Linked DNA regions of Pleurocapsa sp. PCC 7327. The protein of the gene in region 1 interacts with the protein of each later gene in a pairwise test. Links are inferred from orthologs where the notes say so. Each region holds a gene or a part of one and is shown in the gene's direction. Other genes may lie near its edges.

The links.
Region 2: the proteins of bioB (region 1) and PLE7327_RS05820 interact in binary tests that used the Escherichia coli proteins (3 or more experiments, as listed by UniProt). The link is inferred for Pleurocapsa sp. PCC 7327 from one-to-one orthologs.

What each region holds. Positions count from the first base shown.
Region 1 is NC_019689.1:3,614,643-3,626,474, reverse strand. Bases 4,697-7,520 are described here. They hold bioB (biotin synthase BioB), read left to right. Parts: upstream 4,697-5,485; coding sequence 5,486-6,556; downstream 6,557-7,520. Other genes in these bases: PLE7327_RS16200 (pentapeptide repeat-containing protein), read left to right, coding at 6,639-7,469; PLE7327_RS16210 (SBBP repeat-containing protein), read right to left, coding at 4,697-5,256. Also shown: PLE7327_RS16235 (prohibitin family protein), read left to right, coding at 1-319; PLE7327_RS16230 (DUF2949 domain-containing protein), read left to right, coding at 345-626; PLE7327_RS16225 (putative quinol monooxygenase), read right to left, coding at 650-952; PLE7327_RS16220 (hypothetical protein), read right to left, coding at 1,187-1,600; PLE7327_RS16215 (alpha/beta fold hydrolase), read left to right, coding at 1,948-2,838; more of PLE7327_RS16210, read right to left, coding at 2,989-4,696; PLE7327_RS22780 (tetratricopeptide repeat protein), read left to right, coding at 7,726-11,721. UniProt on the Escherichia coli protein: Catalyzes the conversion of dethiobiotin (DTB) to biotin by the insertion of a sulfur atom into dethiobiotin via a radical-based mechanism.
Region 2 is NC_019689.1:1,296,135-1,307,884, reverse strand. The notes cover bases 5,261-8,002. They hold PLE7327_RS05820 (class II glutamine amidotransferase), read left to right. Parts: upstream 5,261-6,115; coding sequence 6,116-6,889; downstream 6,890-8,002. Other genes in these bases: PLE7327_RS05810 (cation:proton antiporter), read right to left, coding at 7,074-8,002; PLE7327_RS05825 (ureidoglycolate lyase), read right to left, coding at 5,429-5,923. In the rest of the region: PLE7327_RS05860 (iron ABC transporter permease), read right to left, coding at 1-819; PLE7327_RS05855 (LysE family translocator), read right to left, coding at 830-1,396; PLE7327_RS05850 (hypothetical protein), read right to left, coding at 1,640-1,885; PLE7327_RS24745 (hypothetical protein), read left to right, coding at 2,104-2,325; PLE7327_RS05840 (DUF4079 domain-containing protein), read left to right, coding at 2,484-2,975; PLE7327_RS05835 (ComEC/Rec2 family competence protein), read left to right, coding at 2,976-5,213; more of PLE7327_RS05810, read right to left, coding at 8,003-9,098; PLE7327_RS05805 (thymidylate synthase), read left to right, coding at 9,314-10,837; dcd (dCTP deaminase), read right to left, coding at 10,893-11,474; PLE7327_RS25655 (rhomboid family intramembrane serine protease), read right to left, coding at 11,541-11,750.

The sequences.
Region 1 (11,832 bases):
TCTCACTTTCTCTCCTGAGTTTGCCAGAGCGGTAGAAGAGAAACAAATTGCCGAACAACGCGCTCAACGAGCCGTTTACATCGCCCAGGAAGCCGAACAACAGGCACAAGCAGACATCAACCGTGCTAAAGGCAAGGCAGAAGCGCAACGATTGCTGGCAGAAACCCTCAAAGCGCAGGGCGGGGCATTAGTGTTGCAAAAAGAAGCGATCGAATCGTGGAGAGAAGGCGGCGCACAAATGCCAAGAGTTCTAGTAATTAGTGGCGATTCTAAGAGTAACGTGCCCTTTTTGTTTAATATTAGTGACGTGCAACAATAACGCTAGCAAATTTAGCGATCGCAATTTGTTCTTAGCAAAAATCGCTTGTCATTTTCTTGACACGTGGGTTGAGTATATTCAGTTTCAAGTCAAAATCGTTAGCTGGGTTAGAGCGATGAAAACTAAGACGCAACAACGATTGGTTAAATTTTTAGTCGAAGAGTTAGCCGTTCCAGGCAACTCCATCAAACTCGCTCTCCGTTATTCTCAAGAAAATCCCACCGTGTTGCCGATGGTTTTATGGAAGTATGGATTAATTAATCTTCGACAGTTAGAAAAAATTTGGGATTGGGCAGAAAACGTCTAATTTATCTGAAATTTTTGCTTAACTTACTTTAATTGATGATAAGTCCGAATATCTGGATTAGCAGCTACTAAACCATCTATTTTTTGTACGGCAGCTTGAAGATGTTCGCTCGCCAAATGCTTGTCTAAAGCTTGTTTAGTCGTCCATTCTTCTACAAAAGTAAAATCGGTCGGATCGGTCTGATTCTGAAATAAGTCATACTGAATACAACCTTCTTCTTGACGAGTAGGTTCGACAAGATTGAGAAGAACTGCTTTTAATTCTTCTATTTTGTTAGGTAGTGCTATTACGTGGGCAATAACACGAATGGTTGAATTAGACATCATTAATTTTTAGAGTACATCCATTATTAAATTTTTGAACAGCTGTGTCTTAATCAACTCAAAAATTAAAGATTAATTAATTTTTAAATTTTCTCTAATTAAGTGTTAAATATTAATCCATAGTCAGTAATAGCTGTGGTGGGCGAGTCATCCGAGATAATAATTAATTAACCATTCTTGGCCGATAAACTCTCTATCTCCACATAGATAATCAATTTTGGCGTCGGGGAATATTTCCTAAAACTTATCGACTAAATCCATCCGCTCATCACTGTTAGAGTTGCCTTTCTTCGACAGCATCGTCCAAACTATCGGATCAGCTACTCCTTGATGTACGATTCCCAGCATAAAGATATGAAAACGAGTTGGCCCAAACGACCATTCTGTGCGGTCAATGCTTAATACCCAAGGCTGCGGAATTTTCCTTAAGGCAACAATCAATTTAGCAATCAAAGAATAATCAAGGTCGAATTTTTTGAAAAACCGTTGTAATCGCTGATAGTTTGAACCAGTTTTCGCCTCGCTCCTAAACCCTACCGCTATTTTAACTCTGATGAGGGCAATTAAAAACAAAGCCAGAAAATTGAGTCGAGCACCGTGCCATGGGAGAAGGGGTTTCAAACTGTCTCGCAGTAGGTTAACTTGGTTCATAGGGGTTCAACGATTGTGTGGTAACTTTCTATGAGACCCTTTTTCTGTCACCTATTGCAACCTCTACTCTCATTTTTTGTCCTGTACAGAGCCCAAAAGTATAGTACGTCATGTTGAGCGTAGCGATCGCGAAGCGAAACATCTTATAGCAATTCGCAATTGGCAATTATCAGTTTGCGATTGAGAAATAGAGATGGATTATAGCTATAAATTCAATGTTTTTAGATTTTAATGGCGAATGGCGAATTATCAATGACGTTTCTTTTGTCTGTAAGGCACCTAAAATGAGTGCTTGGGTTTAAACTTCAATAAAGAGGTATCGCTATTAAAATACGGCTTTATTGTTTATGTTTCCCAGCTTTATTCCCTCAGAAGCCGAAAATCTAACCGAATCGACTTCGATCGCTCTAATTCGTCAAATCGAATCTCATGCCCTCTCAACGCCACTCAGTCCTCAATCCATAACAATGACTTACACTCGTCAGGGAAGGGGAGAAACGCCATTTCTATTACTGCACGGGTTTGATAGTTCGCTCCTAGAATTTCGTCGCTTGATGCCGCTATTAGTCCAAGCTAGAGAAACTTGGGCAGTTGATTTATTGGGATTTGGCTTTACACAAAGGCTTCCCGGATTATCGTTTTCATCAGCAGAGATTAAAGCCCATCTTTACTATTTCTGGAAAACTCTCATCCAACAGCCCGTTATTTTAGTTGGGGCATCGATGGGAGGGGCAACCGCGATCGATTTTACGCTAGCTTATCCAGAAGCCGTCAAAAAATTGATTCTCTTGGATAGTGCCGGATTAAGCAATTCTCCAATGGCAGGGAAACTGATGTTTCCTCCCTTGGACTACTGGGCGACAGAGTTTTTGCGCAATCCGAGAGTCCGTCAAAACATCAGTCGCGCCGCTTACTATGACAAAAGCTTTGCCAGTCGAGACGCTCAACTCTGTGCTGCTTTGCACTTAAATTGTCCGGGGTGGCGAGAAGCGTTGATTGCTTTCACTAAAAGCGGCGGTTATGGCAATTTTTCTACTCAACTATCGCAGATCCAGCAGTCTAGCTTAATTTTATGGGGAAAGTGCGATCGCATTTTGGGAACGAAAGCAGCGATGCAATTCGAGCAGTTGCTCCCCGATAGCCAACTCGTTTGGATAGAAAATTGCGGTCACGTTCCCCATCTAGAACAGCCTCAGATAACAGCAGATCGTATTTTAGAGTTTGTGGGAGCAAATTAAAGACAATCGGAAGTCTGCACTCGATCGTTTCTCTGTTGCGAGTAATTAAGGTTAACTGCGATCGCGTTCCTGTCATTATTATCAATTCAATAAGCTTTCATCAAGCCTGTTTTTGAAGATCCTCAAGCTGAAAACCTCTAGAAGCTGAACTTAAGCTACAACTGTATCGGCATCGGCTGGAGTTAGAGTTGGATCTGAGGCTGAATGAGTGTCGGTGGGATTGAGAAAGTTAGCAAAATCATCTCTAACCGCATTTCCCAAAGCCCTGGGGAAACCGTTTGCCGCATTGGGATCGAAGATGCGAGCGAGCGCAGATTCAACTCGCTGTTGGTCTACTGCAACACTCCCAGGAACCCCCTGACTGGGATTAGCGCGATTGTCACCAGCGGGAAGTTGCTGGCTGGGGACAAGTTGGGAAGCCTCAGTAGGCGCTGTACCCGACTCGTCGCCAGCGATTCTATCCCTTGCAGAGCCAGTCACTCTTTGCACTCTTCCCCGCCTAGCGTCAAGCTGAGCGAACCAGGCATCTACAGCTTCAGTATTGGTAGCTCCTAAAGAACCATCGGTAAATCCAGTCACATTAACTCTGCTCGCGTTGGCATCTACACTAATGCCTGTCGCGTAGTCGGTTCCCGCACTTCCAAACCGTTGAATCCACTGATTGTTGCCTGCCGTGTCGAATCTCGCCACCCAGGCATCATTTCTTCCTCTATTTCTGCCGCGTCCGCCGAGCCTATCGTCGGTATATCCGGTTATGTAGATCCCATCTTGTGAGTCGATCTCCATGTCAGCTAAAAAGGAGCCATCATCGCCTGGAGTGCCGAACTGTCTGATCCATGTCGGAGTGCCATCTGCTGGGTTAAATCTGGCAAGCCAGATATCGTAAGCAGGATTGGCTTGGCTACCTGCCGGAAAATTGCCTGTCGTCCATCCAGTCGCGTAGACATTGCCTTGGCTGTCAGTGTCAACTCCCCAAGGAAATTCAAGACCCAAATCTTGACTTCCCAACTGTTGAACCCACTGCACCTGACCGCTGGGATTGAGCCTCGCCAACCAAACATCATACTTGGAAACCTCTCGACCAGGATCGGATTCTCTGACTAAACCCTGAGTCCATCCGACTAAGTAGGTATTACCATTCCTATCGACGGCAACGTCGTATGTCTCGTCAAAAAAGGGAGTTTCGTTCAAAGGGGCAGGAGCTACGGGATCTCTAATCTCCGTAAACCACTGCTGGTTGCCATTAGTGTCGAATCTGAGCGCGTAAGAATCGTCCTGAATGGGAAAATTAAAGATGTTTGTTCGAGTGTTATTTTTCAGTCCCAATCCCGATGCAGTGACATTTCCTTGTGCATCCACATCAAGAGCTGTAGCAGCACTGGAAAAAGCATTAGGGATTACATTAGAACCAAATTGCCGCCCCCACAACAGATTGCCATTGCTATCGTACTTGGCTACATAGGAATCCTGTGATTGTGACTGCCTCGGACCAAACAAGTTGCCCTGGGTCGCTCCCGACACGTAGAAGTTCCCGGCACTGTCCGTGGCGATGTCTAAGACCGAGTCATTATCAGAACTGCCAAACTGCCGAATGAATAACTGATTGCCTCGGCTGTCGTATTTGGCTACCCAGAAATCTGAGAACCCTGCGGAGGTGGTTCCATTTTGAATCGTCCCAGTAGTCGTTCCGGTTACGTAGACATTACCCGAAGGGTCTGTAGCTGTATCAATTCCGAGTTCGAGTCCAGCTCCCCCTAATTGTTGAACCCGTCTCTGCTCTGGTCTTCGTGGGGGTTGGTTGCCCACATACTCGAAATAATTAGCCCTCAGACTTAAATCGACTTCATCTCTCGAAATCACGTAGCCGACGAGGTCGGGGACTCCTTGTCTAAGCGAAAAAATCGCTTCACCAAAAAACGGCTGTGAGACTCCTTCAACCTGCAAATTATTCACTTCTAGCAAGACATAATCCTGTGCTGAACCGTTGAGCTGTATCGTATCTTGATTGGGATCGAAATCGTAAATGACGGCAAACTCATTAGTCCCAAATAGATTCGAGGTAGTTAGAGTATTTGGGTCGCCTAAATAGTAAGGTGTAGTGGTATCTCCGAGAACGTGACGGTCTCTTCCTACAGAGGGGATATTCCTCTCTAGAATCAGTAGGGGATTGCCGCCTTGGGGGCTAGTCTGGATACCAAAAATAACTTCAAATTCTTCTAAAGTGTTGTCAAATATGTCCCCGAATAAAATATCGACATTTTGATTTTGGGGCGGACTAGCTGCGCCGGGCGCAAAGGCATACAAGCTATCATTACCACGGCGACCGAAAACGGCTTCTAACCTCCGACCGATTTCTCCTGTGGCTAGGTCGCTGACAGGTGTAAATAATGAGAAAAAAACTTCCAATTGTTCGTCCATTTTACTTAATATAAGTCCTCTCTTCGATAATTTGGATTTTTTCGAGACTTAAGTTTCGGATCTACTTTATCGTTAGCTCGTACTCAAGAAAAGCAAAATAGCCAAAATAATACGCTGCTGGAGATTTGGGCGCATAGATATTTTGAACAAGGATTTTGTATGAGTAGACAAACTCCATCTGTAGTAGAACAATTAATAATACTTGTCCCCTGAAAGCAATCAAACACCCATGACAGAATTCTCTGGTAATTTACCCGATTGGAATCGTCTAGCCGATCGCGCTCTGAGAGGCGAACTCCTAACCCGTCAAGAAGCACAAGCAGTCTTGCAAGCACCCGATGAGGTTTTACTCGAACAGCTTGCAGCAGCTTACTGCGTGCGCCGTCACTATTGGGGAAATCGAGTACGGCTGCATTTTTTACTCAATGCTCAGAGTGGCTTATGTCCAGAGGATTGTCATTACTGTTCTCAATCGAAAATTTCGACAGCAGAAATCGAAAAATACCCCCTGCTAGCACAGGAAAAAATTCTCGCTGCTGCCGATCGCGCGGCACAATTAAAGGCAGGAACGTTTTGTTTTGTTATTTCGGGACGTTCTCCGAGCGAGTCCGTCTTTACTAAAGTTCTAGAGGCAGTGCGCCAGATCAAACGCAAACACGACCTCAAAGTCTGCGCATGTCTGGGACTCCTGAGTCAAGAGCAAGCCCATCGTCTAGCAGAGGCAGGAGTCGATCGCATCAATCATAACCTAAATACTTCAGAAAACTACCATCCTAATATATGCACTACTCATACGTTTAGCGATCGCGTCACCACGGTAAAAAATGTCCAAACAGCAGGCATTACAACCTGTTCCGGCGGAATTGTCGGTATGGGAGAATCAGACGACGATATCATCGACTTGGCGCTTTCTCTGCGGGAGTTGCAAGTTACTAGCGTTCCGATTAACTTTCTCATTCCCATTTCGGGAACTCCCCTCGGCAAGGTGCAACAATTAAACCCGCGTCGCTGTTTGCGAATTCTGTGTCTGTTTCGCTTTCTCCTTCCTTCTCAAGAGATTAGAATTGCAGGAGGAAGGGAAGTGCATTTGCGATCGCTTCAACCTTTAGGTTTATATCCAGCCAATTCTATCTTTATTGGCGATTATCTGACTACTGCCGGACAAGCTGCTCGTGCTGACTTAGAAATGCTCCGCGATGCCGGATTTGTCCTCGAAGCACCCGATGGCTCGATTTTACCGAGTTCGGAGTTCGCAGTCGAGATTGCGGAGTTAGTTAAGCTAAAGGTAAACGAGCTTTAGTATAAGAAAATCAATAAAACTCAGGGTCGCGATCGCACAAATTTTAGGATAATTGACATCAATCATCCTTCAGATAAACTTTATGACCATTCACAAACAGTTCTCTTCCCGTTCTTGGAATTCTTTATCTAGCGATATCTTACAAACCCTCAAGCAAGGTAAAAGTCTTGCCAATGCCAACCTACAGGGAATGGATTTCACCGAGATGAATTTGTCTGGTGTCGATTTAAGGGGGGCTAACTTAATTGGCGCTCACATCAACGGCGCTAATCTCAGCAACGCTAATCTCAAAGGCGCCGACTTGCGGGGGGCGAATTTAATTAACACCAACCTAGAAGGCGCTAATTTAGAAGATAGTTACTTATTTCGCGCTCGCCTAGAGCAATGCAATCTCAAAGATGCTCGACTCGAAGGTGCTAGGCTACAACTAGCTAGATACGATTCTCAAACCGTTTGGACTGAAGGATTTGCTTACAAAAATTCTGGTGCAGTTGGACCGGGAGCCAATTTAGGCGGCGCGTTTCTCAACACGGCTAATCTCAGAGAGGCAGATCTGCGAGGGGCGAACCTACGAGGCGCTTACCTCAGCGGCGCAGATTTAACGGGGGCGAATTTGGCAGGAGCAGCTCTGAGCGGAGCTAATCTTCAAGGGGCTTTTCTCACCGGAGCCTATTTACGGAATGCTCGACTGATTGGGGCAGAATTACAGGGAGCGGATTTGCGAGCCGCCGATTTGACAAATGCAAGTTTAGAACAATTGCAGAGTATTGCTGGAGCCGATTTTACGCTAGTTCAAGGATTGAGCGAAGAAACAAAAGCGATGCTGTGCAGTCGTTCTGCCCAAGAGTTAGGAACTTGGAATGCTTACACGCGCAACAATACCGCTCAGAGTCTCGGTTGTTCGATTGGCTAATTCTTGCGCTCTAATAAATTTAAGAGCTGCAACAATAAAAATCATGAAACCCTCAAAAAGCGATCGCCACCGTTTTATCCATTCCGACCGTTGGAGAAGTTTTAGTTGGGCGAGTTTGCGATCGCGATTGGTTCGCATTGCAAGCAAGAGAATATATTTCAATTAACAATTAAAAATTCGTAATTTGGTATTTGTGGCAAATATTAACTGCAATAGCTCCAGAATCCTGCAAACCTAAAATTTACTAGAACCAGCTATGGCTTGGAAGTCAACCAATCCTCAGTTTCATAACCAAACTATTACTCTCAGCGATGGTCAGAATGTTTTTCATTTTTCGCCAACACCGATTCTAGATATTTCTGCCGAGCAAATTAAAAGTAGACCTTTAATTTCGACTTCGCCTTATAAAGGATTAAAGCCATTCACAGCCAAAGATTGCGATTATTTTTTCGGTCGAGATAAATTAACTTTTCACTTACTCGAAGAGTTATGCAAAAAAAACTTAATTTTACTTTTGGGAGCTTCGGGAAGTGGGAAAACATCAGTCATTCAAGCGGGGTTGCTTCCTAGAATTAGAAACAATTTACCGTCAAAATTTATTGAGGTTATTTGTTACCCCAATCGCAATCCTTTTGTATCGTTATTTAAGGCACTCGTTCGACAAAATTGCAATCCAGAAGAAGCCGAACTGATTCTTAGAGAAGAAGTCGATGGTCTGAGCAAATTTTTTCAAGTCCTACAAGCCAGAAATGATGGAAGTTACTGGCTTATTTTTATCGATCGCTTTGAAGAACTCTTGACGATTAGTGCTACCGAAAAGACCGATAAATTTATTGATAGTTTAATTCATCTCTATAATCATCTCGATCGTACGTCTGAAAGTTTTGTCAAAATAAAAATTATTCTAGCAATCAAAACCGAATTTTTAGACAAAATCAGTGCTTATCCTCAATTTTTAGACATAACAATAGATCGAAAAAATATTCGAGCGATCGCCAATATAGACCCCAACTCTCTGCGTTTAGCGATCGAGCAACCCGCTGCCAGAAACGGAGTAATTTTTGAAGAGGAATTAGTGTCAGAAATTCTTAAGGACATTAGAGAGTATAACTACTCTTTACCTCTATTACAACACGCACTCAACTTACTTTGGCACAGTGAAGATCTTGACAAGCGAACTTTAAAACTAAGCACTTATAGGCAATTAGGTAAGATTGAAAAGGCATTACAAAATCAATCGAATCGAGTCTATAATAGTCTCTCTAAATTAGAACAAATAGCCGCCAAGAAAATTTTTTTAAAGCTAGTAAAGATTGTCGATGTAGAAGAATCGGGGCGCGAGGGAATTGCCGTTAGTCAAAGAGCAGAACTATCTAACTTCAATGATGAAATCAGTCAAACGGCGATCGTACAACTAATTGAAGGGAATTTGTTAACCTGCGATCGCGCTACGAACTCAGTAGAAATTATCCATGAAACCTTGCTGCATCGGTGGAAATTTCTGAGAGATTGGTTAGAAGAAGCTCGTCAAGTTTTGGTCATCAAAAAACAACTAACTGAAGCAGCAGATGCCTGGAAAATTTTGTCTCAAGAGGATCGAGAGCAAGCCAATACAAAACTTTGGTATGGATCTAAATTAGAGAAAGCTTGCGAACTGAGAAATACTTGGTTATTTAATTTAGCCGTGGATGGTTTGAGTCCCGACGAAGATCGATTTCTCGACGCAAGTCTCGCCCGGCAAAATCAGGCGCTGAAGTCAAAAGAAACACAAATTCAACAGTTAAATCGGATACTTGATGAAACCAAGCTGCGAGAGCAAGCAGCGAGAGCGCAAAATTTATTGCCCGTTCGACCGCTAGAAGGTCTAGTGTTGGCCATTCAAACAACAGGAGAAAATGCAGATAAATTTCCGCAGCAGATGCTTCCCGTCGTGCAAACCTGTCTAAACAGTGCGATGGAAATCGCAAGAGAGCAAAATATATTCCAAGGGCACGACGATAGAGTCAAGGCAGTTGCCGTCAGTCCTGACGGACAAATAATCGTCAGCGGAAGCTGGGATAAAACCTTGCGCCTGTGGGATCGGCAAGGCAACGCCATCGGTCAACCTTTTAGAGGGCATGAAGGGGATGTCACCTCGGTTGCCTTTAGTCCCGACGGACAGACAATTGTCAGCGGCAGCGGCGACGGAACGGTTCGACTGTGGAACCTCGAAGGAAACGCGATCGCTCGCCCTTTCTTAGGTCACCAAGGGGATGTCACCTCGGTTGCCTTTAGTCCCGACGGACAGACAATCGTCAGCGGTGGCGGCGACGGAACGGTTCGATTGTGGGATCGGCAAGGCAACCCCATCGGTCTGCCATTTGAAGGACACGAAGGAGATGTTACCTCGGTTGCCTTTAGTCCCGACGGACAGACAATCGTCAGCGGTGGCGGCGACGGAACGGTGAGGTTGTGGGATCTTTTTGGCGATTCCATCGGCGAACCGTTTCGGGGTCATGAAGATAAAGTCGCTGCCGTCGCTTTTAGTCCCGATGGAGAGAAAATCGCTAGCGGCAGTTGGGATACGACAGTTCGGTTGTGGGATTTGCAAGGCAAAACGATCGGTCGTCCTTTTCGCGGTCATGAGGATTATGTTATCGCGATCGCGTTCGACCCTGAAGGAAAATTAATCGCTAGCGGGAGTAGCGACAAAGTAGTTCGGTTGTGGGATCTCTCAGGCAACCCCATCGGTCAACCGCTTCGAGGTCACACGAGTTCCGTGCGTTCGCTTGCCTTCAGTCCAGACGGACAAACAGTTACCAGCGCCAGTACGGACAAAAGCGTGCGGTTGTGGGATCTCCGAGGCAATGCTCTTCATCGACCTATCCAAGGGCACGAAGTTTCCGTCTGGTCAGTGGCTTTTAGTCCCACCCCGGTTGATAAAGAGGGCAAAGAGGAGATATTTGCAACTGGAGGAGGCGACGGAACGGTCAGGTTGTGGGATCTCTCAGGCAATCCCATCGGTCAACCGCTTCGAGGTCACGCGGGGGATGTCACCTCAGTTGCCTTCAGTCCCGACGGACAAACAATTGCTAGCGGGAGTTGGGACAGGACTATCCGCTTGTGGAATCTGGCAAGCAACCCCATCGCCCGACCTTTCCAGGGTCACGAAAATGACGTTACCTCGGTAGCTTTCAGTCCCGATGGAGAGAAAATCGCTAGCGGCAGTTGGGATAAGACCATCCGCCTGTGGGATTTGAAGGGCAACCTCATCGCTCGTCCCTTTCGAGGTCACGAAGGAGATGTCACCTCAGTTGTCTTCAGTCCTGATGGAGAGAAAATCGCTAGCGGCAGTTGGGACAAAACCATCCGCCTGTGGGATTTGAAGGGCAACCTCATCGCTCGTCCCTTTCAGGGTCATCGGGAACGGGTTAATTCGGTGGCTTTCAGTCCAGACGGACAGGTAATTGTCAGCGGCGGCGGCGACGGAACGATTAGGCTATGGGATCTCTCAGGCAATCCCATTGGCGAACCGTTTCGGGGTCATGAAAGTTACGTCACTTCAGTTGCCTTCAATCCAGACGGACAGACAATTGTCAGCGGCGGCGGCGACGGAACGATTAGGCTATGGGATCTCTCAGGCAATCCCATCGCTCAACCCTTCGAGATTTACAAAAGTGAAGCTACCTCAGTGGCTTTCAGTTCCAACGGACAAATTCTGGTCGGCAGCAGTTTGAATGGAAAAGTGTATTTGTGGCGCGGCGGTGGTTGGCGGAGTTGGTTGCAAGTTTGCTGCGATCGCTTGCGCTATCATCCCGCCTTCAAAAATCCTCAAACCGAGATAGAAAAGCAAGCTTGCCAGGTCTGTCAAAAGCACGTTTGGAATCGGGAGGCAACCGAATGGAACAAGCAAGGCATACTCAAGTTAGAAGGACAAGATTTTCAGGCTGCCCTCGACTATTTCAACCGAGCGCTGGAGATCGACCCTTATCATAGGGGGGTGCTTTATAATCGAGCCAGAGTTTACGCCAATTTAGGCAATTTTCGGGAAGCTATTCGGGATCTCGAGCGAATTATCGAGGGAATGCCGACTCATGCAGCTGCTTACTTCTATCGCAGTCAATGTTATGCTGAATTGGGCGATCGCTCCTTAGCGCTAAAAGATTGTCAGCAAGCCGTGTTTTTGTACCAGCAACAAGGACAGGGAGCGAATTATCAAAAGGCGATCGCTTATTTGCACAAGCTTCAAAGAGAGAACCGTACCATTGAGTGAAGATTTCCTCACCTGCGATCGCTCGTATTTATAGTGCTAGGTGGGATACATTAAAAGATACAAGTTGTTACACTGCCAGTTGGGTAAACATTTATTCTTAAAAATCTTTAG
Region 2 (11,750 bases), 2.3 Mb from region 1 along the record:
ACCGATTAGTCCTGCCATGCTGACGGCACTAGCAGCGAGTAAGGTAGCCGTAGCACCGATTAATAAGCGCGATCGCCCCAGATTAATCCCCAAACCGACTGCTAGTTCGTCTCCTAAATTTAAAACATTGAGATAACGCCCTAACAAACAGGCGCAGATTAAAGCGATAAGGATATAAGGGCCCGCCATTGATACTTCCGGCCATCCTCGTCCGTTGAGGCTGCCTACAATCCAATTTAGGGCAGTTTGGATGCGACCTTCTTCGGATAATATGAGCAAGGTAGTTTGCACGGCACCAAATAGAGAAGAGATAGCAACACCGCCCAAAATTAAGCGTTCTACAGCAATTCCATTGTCCGTTCGCGCTAGAAAATAAACGATCGCAGTCGTTAAAATCGCCCCCAGCCAAGCTGCAAAGGGAATCCAAGCTTGAGAAATCCCCAGCGTCACCATCGTAATTACTATTAAACCCGCTCCGGCTGAGATTCCCAGGAGAAAGGGTTCTGCCAGGGGATTGCGTAGCATTCCTTGTAATAAAGCGCCAGACGTTCCCAGGGCAGCACCAACAGCGATCGCTGCAACTACGCGGGGTAGGCGCAGTTGCCAGAGAATGGTTTGGTTAACGGAATCGCCTTGATGCCATAGGGCTTGCCACAATTGAGATAAACTGAGATGGACGGCTCCCAGAGATAAAGAAATGGCAAAAGTTAATATCAAAGCAGCACTGACTAGGAGAATCGTTATTCCGATGCGGTAACTAAATCCCGTTGTCTGCTGTTTTTGACTCGATGGCAACTTCAAAGGATTGCTAACTTTCACGATGCAGGATTTACTTATTGTTGTTTGAGCCAGATAAAACAGTACTGACTCCAAGACCAATATAAACACTTCCTGCGAAATAGCGCTGAGTTCGCAGGAAACACAAATTGCCTCTCAGCAATTGTCCAAGCGTTCCGGCTACTAGAGCGTAAAGCCCATCGCTAATAGTTGCCATTGTAACGAAAAGAAATCCTAAAAATAAAATTTGGAGCGCTACTGCACCTTGGGAAGGATCGACAAATTGGGGCAAAAAGGCGAGAAAAAAGAGAGATGTTTTTGGATTGAGAAGGTTAACGAGTACTCCTTGCAAAAAGATACGTTTTAAATTTAAATTTTCATCTACTTCAGCCTGATTGATCTCCTCGCGAACTAGCAGTTTGCCAATGCCAAGGTAGATAAGATAAGCTGCACCGAGATATTTCACCACATTAAATGCCAATGTCGATGAAGCTAGTAAAGCTGATATACCTAGTGCTGCTGCTATAACTTGAAGAAGAGTGCCAACTTCTAGTCCTAATGTGGATACAAGTCCCGCCGTGCGTCCCTGATGGATGCTTCTGGCAATAATATAAAGCACCGCCGGACCTGGCGTGAGATTAGCCCAAGTCTACTATAAAGCTGAAAAGGCCTGGCAATAATATAAAGCACCGCCGAACCTGGCGTGAGTAGAAGTACTAAGGAGGCAATAACAAATAGAGATAAATTTGCTAAATCTGGCATTAGCATTTCTTGATGGGTTTATTTTGGGCTTAAGATTCTAGTTCGACGCTGTAAATTAGAACAGCGGTATCAACGTACACAAGAGCGTTTAATGGCAAGTTTAATTGCCCCATGCTTCTCGCTCCGCTTGGAGTGAGCTATCTATTTCTTCTGTCGAGCGTCCGTGGGGACGGCGGCGATGGATCTCATCGAGGATGTCTATGACAGAAGGGCGAGATTGGGATGGTTTTGTTGAGGGCATGATGACTATGACCTTAACATCTTCACCTTCAGTCGCTTGAGGAAGTTCAAGCTCGATTTTTCGACCGGGCAAGACTTTAGTTTTGAAATGAATAGCAGATTGCATAATTGACTCCTTGATTAATTAATATTGGTTAATCATCGGTTGTTGGGTCGCTAAACTCAGCTATGAGTTCATTACGGAGGCGATTAATTAATTCTTGCAGTTTCTTAAACTCTAAAAGGTATTTGTAAACTTCATCGGTTAGGGGTTGTTATTCCACCTTAATAGCACTGTGTATAGCTTTGGTCTGCTAGTTTATTGCTAACATAGTCCTTTGCGAAATGGTATGGGTTCTCAAAGGAAAGCCCTACAAGTTCGGCAAAGACGAGATCCTCAAAACTATAGAAACCATGCTGCAAAGTCCAGCCTTCGAGTTTGAAAATCGTTCCGCAGTCTATCAAGCCGTACAACGCACCAAGCAGGGACAGACAGATTTTTTTGATTATCTCATTGGAGCGATCCGCGTTCGCGAAGCGTCCCGAAGGGAACCAGCGCTTCCGTAGGCGAAGCCTTCTCTGAAGGAGTAGGAAATCGCGCGTCAGTCAGGTTGTAGCGAAACAGCTACTTTCGATCGCAAGCGTTTGGGCAAGAAAGGATTTCACTGTCTCTCAGATGTGATTACAATAAATTAATTAAATTTAAGAAAAATTAAGTAAAGACTATGGGAGAACGCTTAAGCGAGCTGCTAGAGCCGATAGCGGACTGGTTTCGTAGTTTAAACACGCCAGAACCCATCGTTCATTGGGGACACCCAGTTATGATGGGGATCGTCGTCTTCGTGATGGGGAGTTACGTTGCCTATGCGGGATGGCGCAGCCGACTTACCCAAGATGGCGAAATTGCCATGAAAAATCGCGCCGCTCATCGCCAACTTGCCCCCTTGATGTTCATATTTATCGCGCTAGGTTATACGGGTGGAGTGTTATCCCTCGTCATGCAACGCCAGCCCATCCTAGAAAGTCCTCACTTTTGGACGGGTTCGGTGGTACTGCTTGTCTTGGCAATCCAAGCTACCATTGCATTAACTGGATTCGGCGACGCACAAGCACAAAAAGAATTATTCCGAACCTTCCATGCTTATTTGGGTAGCGCGGCAATGATTTTATTTATCGTTCATGCGATACTGGGTTTAAACCTCGGACTTTCTATCTAGATGAACCGCGACAGTTGGACAGTTCTCTGTTTGGCATATGCGATCGGATTATTGTCCACAGGTGTTTTAGAATTTTCTAATCCTAATAACCCTTCCTGGCAGCAGTGGATTGTAGTAGCCGTGGGGTTAGGATTTTTAAGTATCGTAGCAGCAATATCAATACCGCGATTTTGGCGCAGAGGGCCGAGATGGCAGCTATGGCTTGCAGCAGGATTAGTGGCTATTTTGGCTTTTGCGTACTTTCAATTCCGAATTCCTCAGCCAGGTAGTAACGATATCAGTCGCGTGTTAGAGAAGGGAAATTCTCAGAGTCAAATCGTTACCGTCGAAGGCAAGATTTTAACGCAAGGGAGACTGACAAGCAATCAGCGAGTTCAATTTTGGTTTGAGGCGAAGAAGCTTGAGAATACTAACAAGCATGTGACAGGTAAGTTATATGTCACTGTCCCCTTATCTGAGGACAATAGTTTATATCCAGGTCGGCAGCTAAGTGTTACTGGCATTTTATATCAACCGCGATCGCCAGTTAATCCGGGAGCGTTTGATTTTAAGACTTATCTAGCACGTCAAGGGGCGTTCGCCGGATTAAAAGGGCAACAAATCCGGTTCAAAGAAGGAGAAAAAGCACCACCTTGGGGATTGTGGCAACTGCGACAACGAATTATCAACGCTCAAATTCGCTGGTTGGGCAATCGGGAAGGATTGCTTGTCAGTTCGATGGTTTTGGGACAACGGACAGTCGATTTACCGCACAATATCCGCGATTCGTTTATTAAAGCTGGTTTAGCTCACGTGCTAGCAGCTTCTGGATTTCAAGTATCTTTGTTGTTGGGTGCCGTCATCAGATTGACAAAGGAGTTTTCTCCTCGCAAGCAATTTATTTCTGGACTTTGTACGCTAGGAGTTTATGTTGGTTTGACTGGCATTCAACCATCCGTAATGAGAGCAGCAGTGATGGGGATCGGAGCACTCATTGCGCTAGTTGCGGATAGGAAAGTGAGGCAATTGGGTTCGCTGTTGCTGGCAGGAACGATCTTACTATTATTCAACCCTCTGTGGATTTGGGATTTGGGGTTTCAACTTAGTTTTCTTGCTACTTTTGGATTAATCGTCACCATGCCAGCGCTGGAAAAGCGATTGGATTGGCTGCCACCCGCGATCGCAACGTTTATCGCCCTTCCCTTAGCTGCTTCCCTGTGGACATTTCCCTTACTACTGCATGTTTTTAGCGTTGTGGCGACTTACAGCATTCCCGTCAATATTCTTACTGCGCCTTTAGTAACGGTAATTAGTTTGGGGGGAATGGTGAGTGCAACGGCTGCCGTAATTTATCCTCTTGCCGGAAGTGCGATCGCGGGAATATTATACTATCCTACTCAACTACTCATCCAAATCGTCCAATTTTTCACCACCTTACCAGGCAGTTCTTTAGCCGTAGGACAACTGTCTTTGAGTCTGATGCTACTGATTTATGGGCTAATGGTCTTAGTTTGGCTCAGTCGCTGGTGGCAGTCTCGCCGGTGGTTGGTAGGCGTGCTGGTAATAATTTTAATCGTAGTTCCGATTAGATATAATCGGTTAAATTTACTTCAAGTATCGGTATTTGCCACGAAACAAGAGCCAGTTTTAATCATTCAAGAGCAGGAGAAAGTCATATTAATTAATAGCGGCGATCTGAGTACGGCAAAATATACAATTATTCCTTTTCTCAATCGCCAGGGTATTAATCAAATCGATTGTGCTGTCGATTTTACCTCTGGAGTCAATCGCATCGATGGTTGGTCTGAGATTGAGAAAACTTTACCAATTAAACGTTTTTTGAGCGATCGCCCGATACCACAAATAAAATACCAGCTTTTATCTGTTGGTAATAAAATCTCCATCGGTTCGATAGAAATTCAGTCAATTAATAATGCATTGCAATTACAAATCCAAAAGCAAACTTGGTTATTAGTAACTGAAAGTCAAGTCAATCCAACAAATTTAACAATGCTACCCAAAACAGGATCGGTCTTGTTATGGTCTGGAAAATCTCTGGGAAAAGAATGGCTGGATTTAGTCAAACCCGAAGTTGCGATCGCGGTTTCGCCCACGCTTAGCCAACAAACTCGACAGCAGCTACAGCAGCGAGGAATTCAGCTATACTGGACGGGGCGAGATGGTGCGATTCAATGGAGGCGCGAGGGCGGTTTTCAGAAAACTATAGAAACACAAGAGCAAGAAGCTAACCTACCCTAGACTACTGGTCAAGCGCTCCGCAATCGCGGTAGAATAAACAAGTAAGCTCCAATAATTGGAGAGGTGGCAGAGTGGTCGATCGCGGCGCACTCGAAATGCGTTTTAGGGAAACCTAACGGGGGTTCGAATCCCCCCCTCTCCGTTTTTTGAGAAGTCAGAAGGCAGAAGTCAGAAGTCAGAAGGGTATAATAACTCCTCTGTACAAACAAAATCGGTCAACTGCATAATTCAAACTCTAGATTGTGACTTTTGAGAAAACTATGAGTGAAATGATCGACGATGTTGGTATCGCTCAATTCTAGGTTATAGAAATCGACCACATCATGCTCGAAATAGGGTCCCGCGTGCCAAGTTCCCACTTCTAACTTAATAAAACAATTCCCCGGAATCCGAAAAGCCGCCAGTTTTTCTAAATCGGGTTCGTTCGCTTCCGAAGGAGGGGCAACAGCAATAAACCAATCTTTCCCTTCTAGAGATCCCAAGCACTGCGTACATTGACTGTGACGAGTGATTTTGTGGAACTTGCGACCTCGTTTGTGCAAGCGCATGATATAAAAACGAGGAACTCCATTTTGCAAATTTAGTTGGGCATCGCTTCGATCGTAGGGTTTGCCATCTTCTGAGGGGGTAATGACCTGTCCGTAGGGCTGAAAGCGTTCTGGGGTAATCCATTCGGCACGAAGTTGCTTGAGGAGCGCTGGTTTACTCATGAGAAATTTCGCTTTAAAGCTTGCAGAAGAATTTTTGTTTTTATCTTAGCGCTTTAATGAAATATGAATTGACGAACTTCTGGCAGCGATCGCGAGAAGACAATAGATTTAATAATTACCTGGAAAGTTGTTTAGCTACAGCTTCATTGCAAGATTTGTAGAATTTAATAGGTTTTGTAGTCTAGATCCTCTATGTGCCAATTACTGGGAATGAACTGTAATGTTCCAACAGACATTTGCTTTTCCTTCGAGGGGTTTTCGACAAGGGGAGGAAAGACAGACGAGCATCGCGACGGTTGGGGCATTGCTTTTTTTGAAGGAAAGGGATGTCGGCTTTTTTTAGATTCCAAATCTTCGATCGCGTCTCCAGTAGCAGAGTTAGTACGATGCTATCCCATTAAATCTACCCATGTTATCGCTCACATCCGCAAAGCGACTCAAGGGAAAATTTTGCTCGAAAACTGCCATCCTTTTCGACGGCAACTGTGGGGATGGTATTGGGTGTTTGCTCATAACGGAGATTTGTCTGCTTTTGCGCCCCAAGGGATGGAATTCTATCGCCCCGTAGGCGATACCGATAGCGAAAAAGCTTTCTGCCTGATTCTAGAAACCTTGCGACAAAACTTTCCCAAGGAAAAGCCTTCCTTAGAAGTAATTTACCCGGTGCTAAAGGATCTTACCGAGAGCATTGCAGAAAAAGGCGTATTTAACTATCTGCTCTCGGATGGAGAGTACTTTTTTGCTCACTGTTCGACCCAGCTTAGCTACATTGTACGTCAAGCTCCTTTCGCGGCTGCTCATTTAATCGACCAAGACGTAACAGTGGACTTTCGCCAGTTGACCAAACCCAGCGATCGCGTTGCCATTATCGCCACTACTCCCCTGACGGATAACGAACTGTGGACTCCGATTCAACCGGGAGATTTGTTAGCTTTTCAAGATGGTTTACCTCTGAAGCTAGGGTAAAAATGAACCCTGGCTTGTTATGATAAAGATCTGGGTGACTAGCTCAATGGTAGAGCATCGGACTCTTAATCCGCTGGTTCAGGGTTCGAGTCCCTGGTCACCCATATAAGCGAAAATTCTAAGCTCGCTTATATCTGAGCCGATCGAGGGCTTCGCACGGGCGAGCGCAAGGGATCGCAGTCTGTTACTTACCAGAAGTAGGAAAATGAACGATAATCATCGAAGTTTTCCCGTGAGAGCGAGCGATCGCTTCTGATTCTCTTCCCAAAGCGGGTTGCCCTATGCCATGGGTACTGGCGATGAAAACTAACAGATCGTTGGCTTTTAGTACCTGCGAAACCGTATCGACTAAATCACCTCGCACTCTCTGTACCGGAATTTTCTCGTTTAATTTGAGCTGAGGCAGTCCGGCACGATGATGCATGAGAACAACTTGCAACTTGGCTTTGAGTTCTTCTGCTAAAGTACGCGCTAGGGTTAGTGTTTGACGAAAGATCGCTGAATTACTCATTAACTCGTTGGCGACTAATAGGACTCGCTGGGTATTTTCGATAGGTTCGCTTAAGCGAGTAATCAAAACGGGTGTGGTTGCCATGCGTACCACATTATCGATAACGCTGCCAAAAAAATTCTCCGTGTAGGTTGAGTAGCCTTTCCAGCCGCAGATCGTTAGGCTAGCATCGCGTTCTGCCGCCGTTCTGAGAATGCCGCGATCGAGCGAATCGTCAATTCGACCGATGGATTCAACATTCACTACAGCCCCATGGGCAATTGTTTCTGCCGCTTCGAGTAGCTGTTTTTGTCTGGTTTTAGCGGAATCTGCGATCGCGCCACCTGTATCTAACAAGACGTGTAACGGTAGAAGCGTTCCCTTGGCCCTTTTGGCAAGAATGATTGCTAGTTGCAGTAGATTATCTTCCGTACTAGGGTTGGCGACGGGAACTAAAATGCGCTTGCCCAAAGCTTCTTTTTCGAGTTTAATTGCCCCCTCAGCAACAGGTTGAATTCGACTTCCCCAGCGAGCGACAAACCAAGGAGAGAGAACGCAACTCACCAGAATCATGGCGATAATACCATTAACGGTTAGCTCGTCAACTAGCTTGATATTAAAAGCAACGGTAATGGCAGCTAGAGTGGAAGCCGCTTGAGCCACAGAAAGCCCAAACATCACCATTACAGGTGGAAATTGCCATCCGAAAACTTTGCCAGATCCCCAAGCGGCTAGAAATTTGCTGAGAAATTCCGCGCCAATCATGACGGCAGCCACTAACAGAGAGCGAGGTTGTTTGACCAGAATGAGCGGATCGACTAACATTCCCACAGAAATGAGAAAAAATGGGATAAACAGGGTATTTCCCACAAATTGAATCCGGTTCATGAGCGGACTTAGGGGTGGGATCAGTTGGGAAATCGCGACCCCGGCAAGGAATGCGCCGACAATTGGTTCGATCTCGATTAAACCCGCCAGGTAAGAGATGACAAACAACGCTGCTAACACGAAGATGAACTCTGCCGCTTCGTCGTGCCCGAATCGTCGAAAAAACCAGCGACCCAACTTAGGAACGCCCCAGAGAGTGGCAAAGGTATAAATAGCCAAAGAGGGAATTAAAAATAGCCAGAATTGGAACGTTAAATTTCCCTGTTGGGCTTTTACCACGATCGCCAGGACTAGCAATGCGAGAACGTTAGTAATCAACGTTCCTCCTAGGGTGGCAGTAACTGCTTGTGTCCGCATGATACCTAACTTGGAAAGAACGGGTAAGGCAAGGAGGGTGTGCGAGGCAAAACAAGAGGCAACCAACACCGATGCCAGGACGCTGTATCCCAAAGACAACATGGCTAAGGTGCCCAGAGTCATGGGAATGGCAAAGGTTGCTAAACCAAAGATAATGGCTTTGTCAGCATTGCGCTTGAGATCGTCGAGACTGGTTTCCAGTCCGCCTAAAAACATCAGAAACAGCAGTCCAACCGTACCCAACAGCACGATCGCGCTATCCCGCGCTAAAATGCCCAAACCATAGGGACCGACGACTACTCCTGCCAAAATCAGTCCGATAATCCCCGGCATTCGCAGTCGTTGAAAAAAGAGAGGGGCGACGAGGATAATTGTCAGAAATACCAGAAAGATAGCGACGGGATCTTGGATCGGTTTGAACGCCTGCGCCAGGATGGGGACAAAGATTAAATTGGCTGGCAAAAGATCGTACACAACGTTCTCCTAGTATCGTTGTCGTTTTTGTGTGGGTTAGGAACAGACGATTCTACCCTGAAGTTAATTTTTATTACAAGTTAGACTGGGATCGATCTACATAAGGACAGATCTTTGCAGATTATTTACGGTTATTAATTAAAGCTCGACAACTAACTTTTTATAAAATAGTTTTTATATTATAATAATAAACTGGCAATTTTTATTAAATTGTTATGATCGTAGAAAAACAAACTTCTATAGTATTTAACTATATACCTTGTGAACAATTTAACCAGTTAATTTGTGGTTATGGACAAACAGCAGTGATTACCGGATGGACGGTAAGACAATCTGTGACAAAGCATTTAATCCCTGAAGAATTTGCTGTTGTAGGCAATCTTTATTCAGCGACTAGGGGGATTAGCCCATTAATTCGGAATTTGCTAAAAAATCCTCATGTACGATTTTTAGTGATTCTTAATGCAACAAAAGAAGATAAAAATTCGGGGAGTTGTGAATGTTTATTAGACTTTTTTCGCCAGGGATTTACAAAAGGCAAAAGCGATACCGGAAGAGAATGTTGGGTCATTAATTCAAAAATAAGAGGTTACATTGATATCGAAATCCCTGACTCAATATTAGAAAAATTACGTCAATCTTTACAATGGGAAGAAGCAAAATCTATTGCTCAAGCTGTTAATTTTGTTAAATCCTATGCCTCCAGGTCGCCAGTCGAACCTTGGGGAGATCCCTTAGATAATTTTCCGAAAGTAGAAATTCATCCTGCTATTCTACCCGGATACAGATACGGACATCGTATAGAAGGAGAAACTATAGCAGAAACTTGGGTCAAGATTTTACATCGAATTAAAACGACTGGAACGATTCGACCTTCTCAATATGGACGATGGCAAGAGTTAATCGATCTAGTTGCAATTGTCACGAAAGAACCTGCCGATCTTTATTTTCCAAACCCTAATTATCTTCCTGTCGAACGAGAGTTTATTGGAGATTATCGTTCGCAAATGTTAGATGATGCTCCTATTCGGGAAGGTGTTAAATATACTTATGGTCAGCGTTTGCGATCGTGGTTTGGACGAGATCAAATTGAGCAAGCTATTGAGAAATTAGCAACAGAAAAAGACTCTTCTAGAGCAGTAATGTCTCTCTGGGATGTGCAAGATTATGAAAATAACGACAGTCCGCCATGTCTCAATCATATCTGGTTGAGAATTGTCGATGACGAACTCTCTTTAACTGCTACTTTTCGTAGTAATGATATGTTTTCAGCTTGGGTTGCTAATGCAATGGGATTAAGAGCATTACAACAACATATTCAAGAACAAATTAATCATAAAACTGACTATAGCTTAAAAATTGGACCTCTAATTACTGTTAGTCAAAGCGCTCATATTTATGATGACTGTTGGGAGTATGCCGATCGCATCATTCAAACTGAATATCCTAAAATTTGCTCCTCAAGAAATTTTGACGATCCCAGTGGTAGTTTTGTTATTAATATTAAAGATCGAGAAATTATTGTAGAACATCTCACTCCTGGTTCTGGCGAAGTTGTTAACTGTTACTCTGGCAAATCTGCACGCTCTATTTATCAACAAATCGCCGCCGATTGCCCCAGTCTTCAAGTCGAACACGCGATGTATTTAGGAACAGAATTACAAAAAGCCGAGATAGCGCTATCTTCACCTCAAAGCTTAGTGTATACCCAAGATCGACCGTTAAAAGTTCAAAATTAATAGTAAATTATTTGTTAATTCTTTATAGCGATCGACTACGAATGCAAATCAAAAGTTAAACCCTTGAAAATATAACTTGTTCGGGTTGGTCTTGATATTTACCTTGACGAGTTTCGTAACTAACAGAACAAGGTTCTCCCTCAAAGAAAATCAATTGCACGACCCCTTCATTGGCATAAATGCGGCAATCAGCACTAGAAGAATTAGAAAATTCTAAAGTTAAATGTCCTCTCCAACCTGCCTCAGCAGGCGTGAGATTAGCAATTAACCCGACGCGAGCATAAGATGATTTCCCAATACAAAGAACTGTAATATTTTCAGGAATATCTAATCTTTCTAATGCAACTCCAAGTCCATAGGAGTGAGCAGGTAAAATAAAGTAGCTCCCGTTAGCATCGGTATGAAGCTTTGTCGGTTCTAAATTATCAGGATTAAAGTTTTTTGGATCGACAACCGTACCGGGAATATGTCTAAAAATCCGAAACTCTGAGGGAGAGAGTCTAATGTCATAGCCATAGCTACTCAACCCATAAGAAATAACTGGTAAATTCTCAAAGCGACGAATTAATTTAGGCTCAAAAGGAGTTATCATTCCTTGTTGTGCCATTTTGGCAATCCAAATATCGTTCTTGATCACTTGCTCGAACTCAATTTTCTAAATAAGTCTATAGACTATTATCTCATATCGAATCCAGTTTATAAATTACTTAATTAAGAAAATAGAACCGACAGTGAAGCCTGTAACTAATCCTAAAATATGACTTAAAAAGCTTATTTCTGGAGTTGTAAAATCAAATAAAAACTGGATGGCAACAACTAAAAGAACAAAAGATAGACGCTTGGAAGCAATTCGAGACTTTTCCTTCCACCAATCTCGTAGAAACATTGCCACAATAACTCCAACCAATCCCAT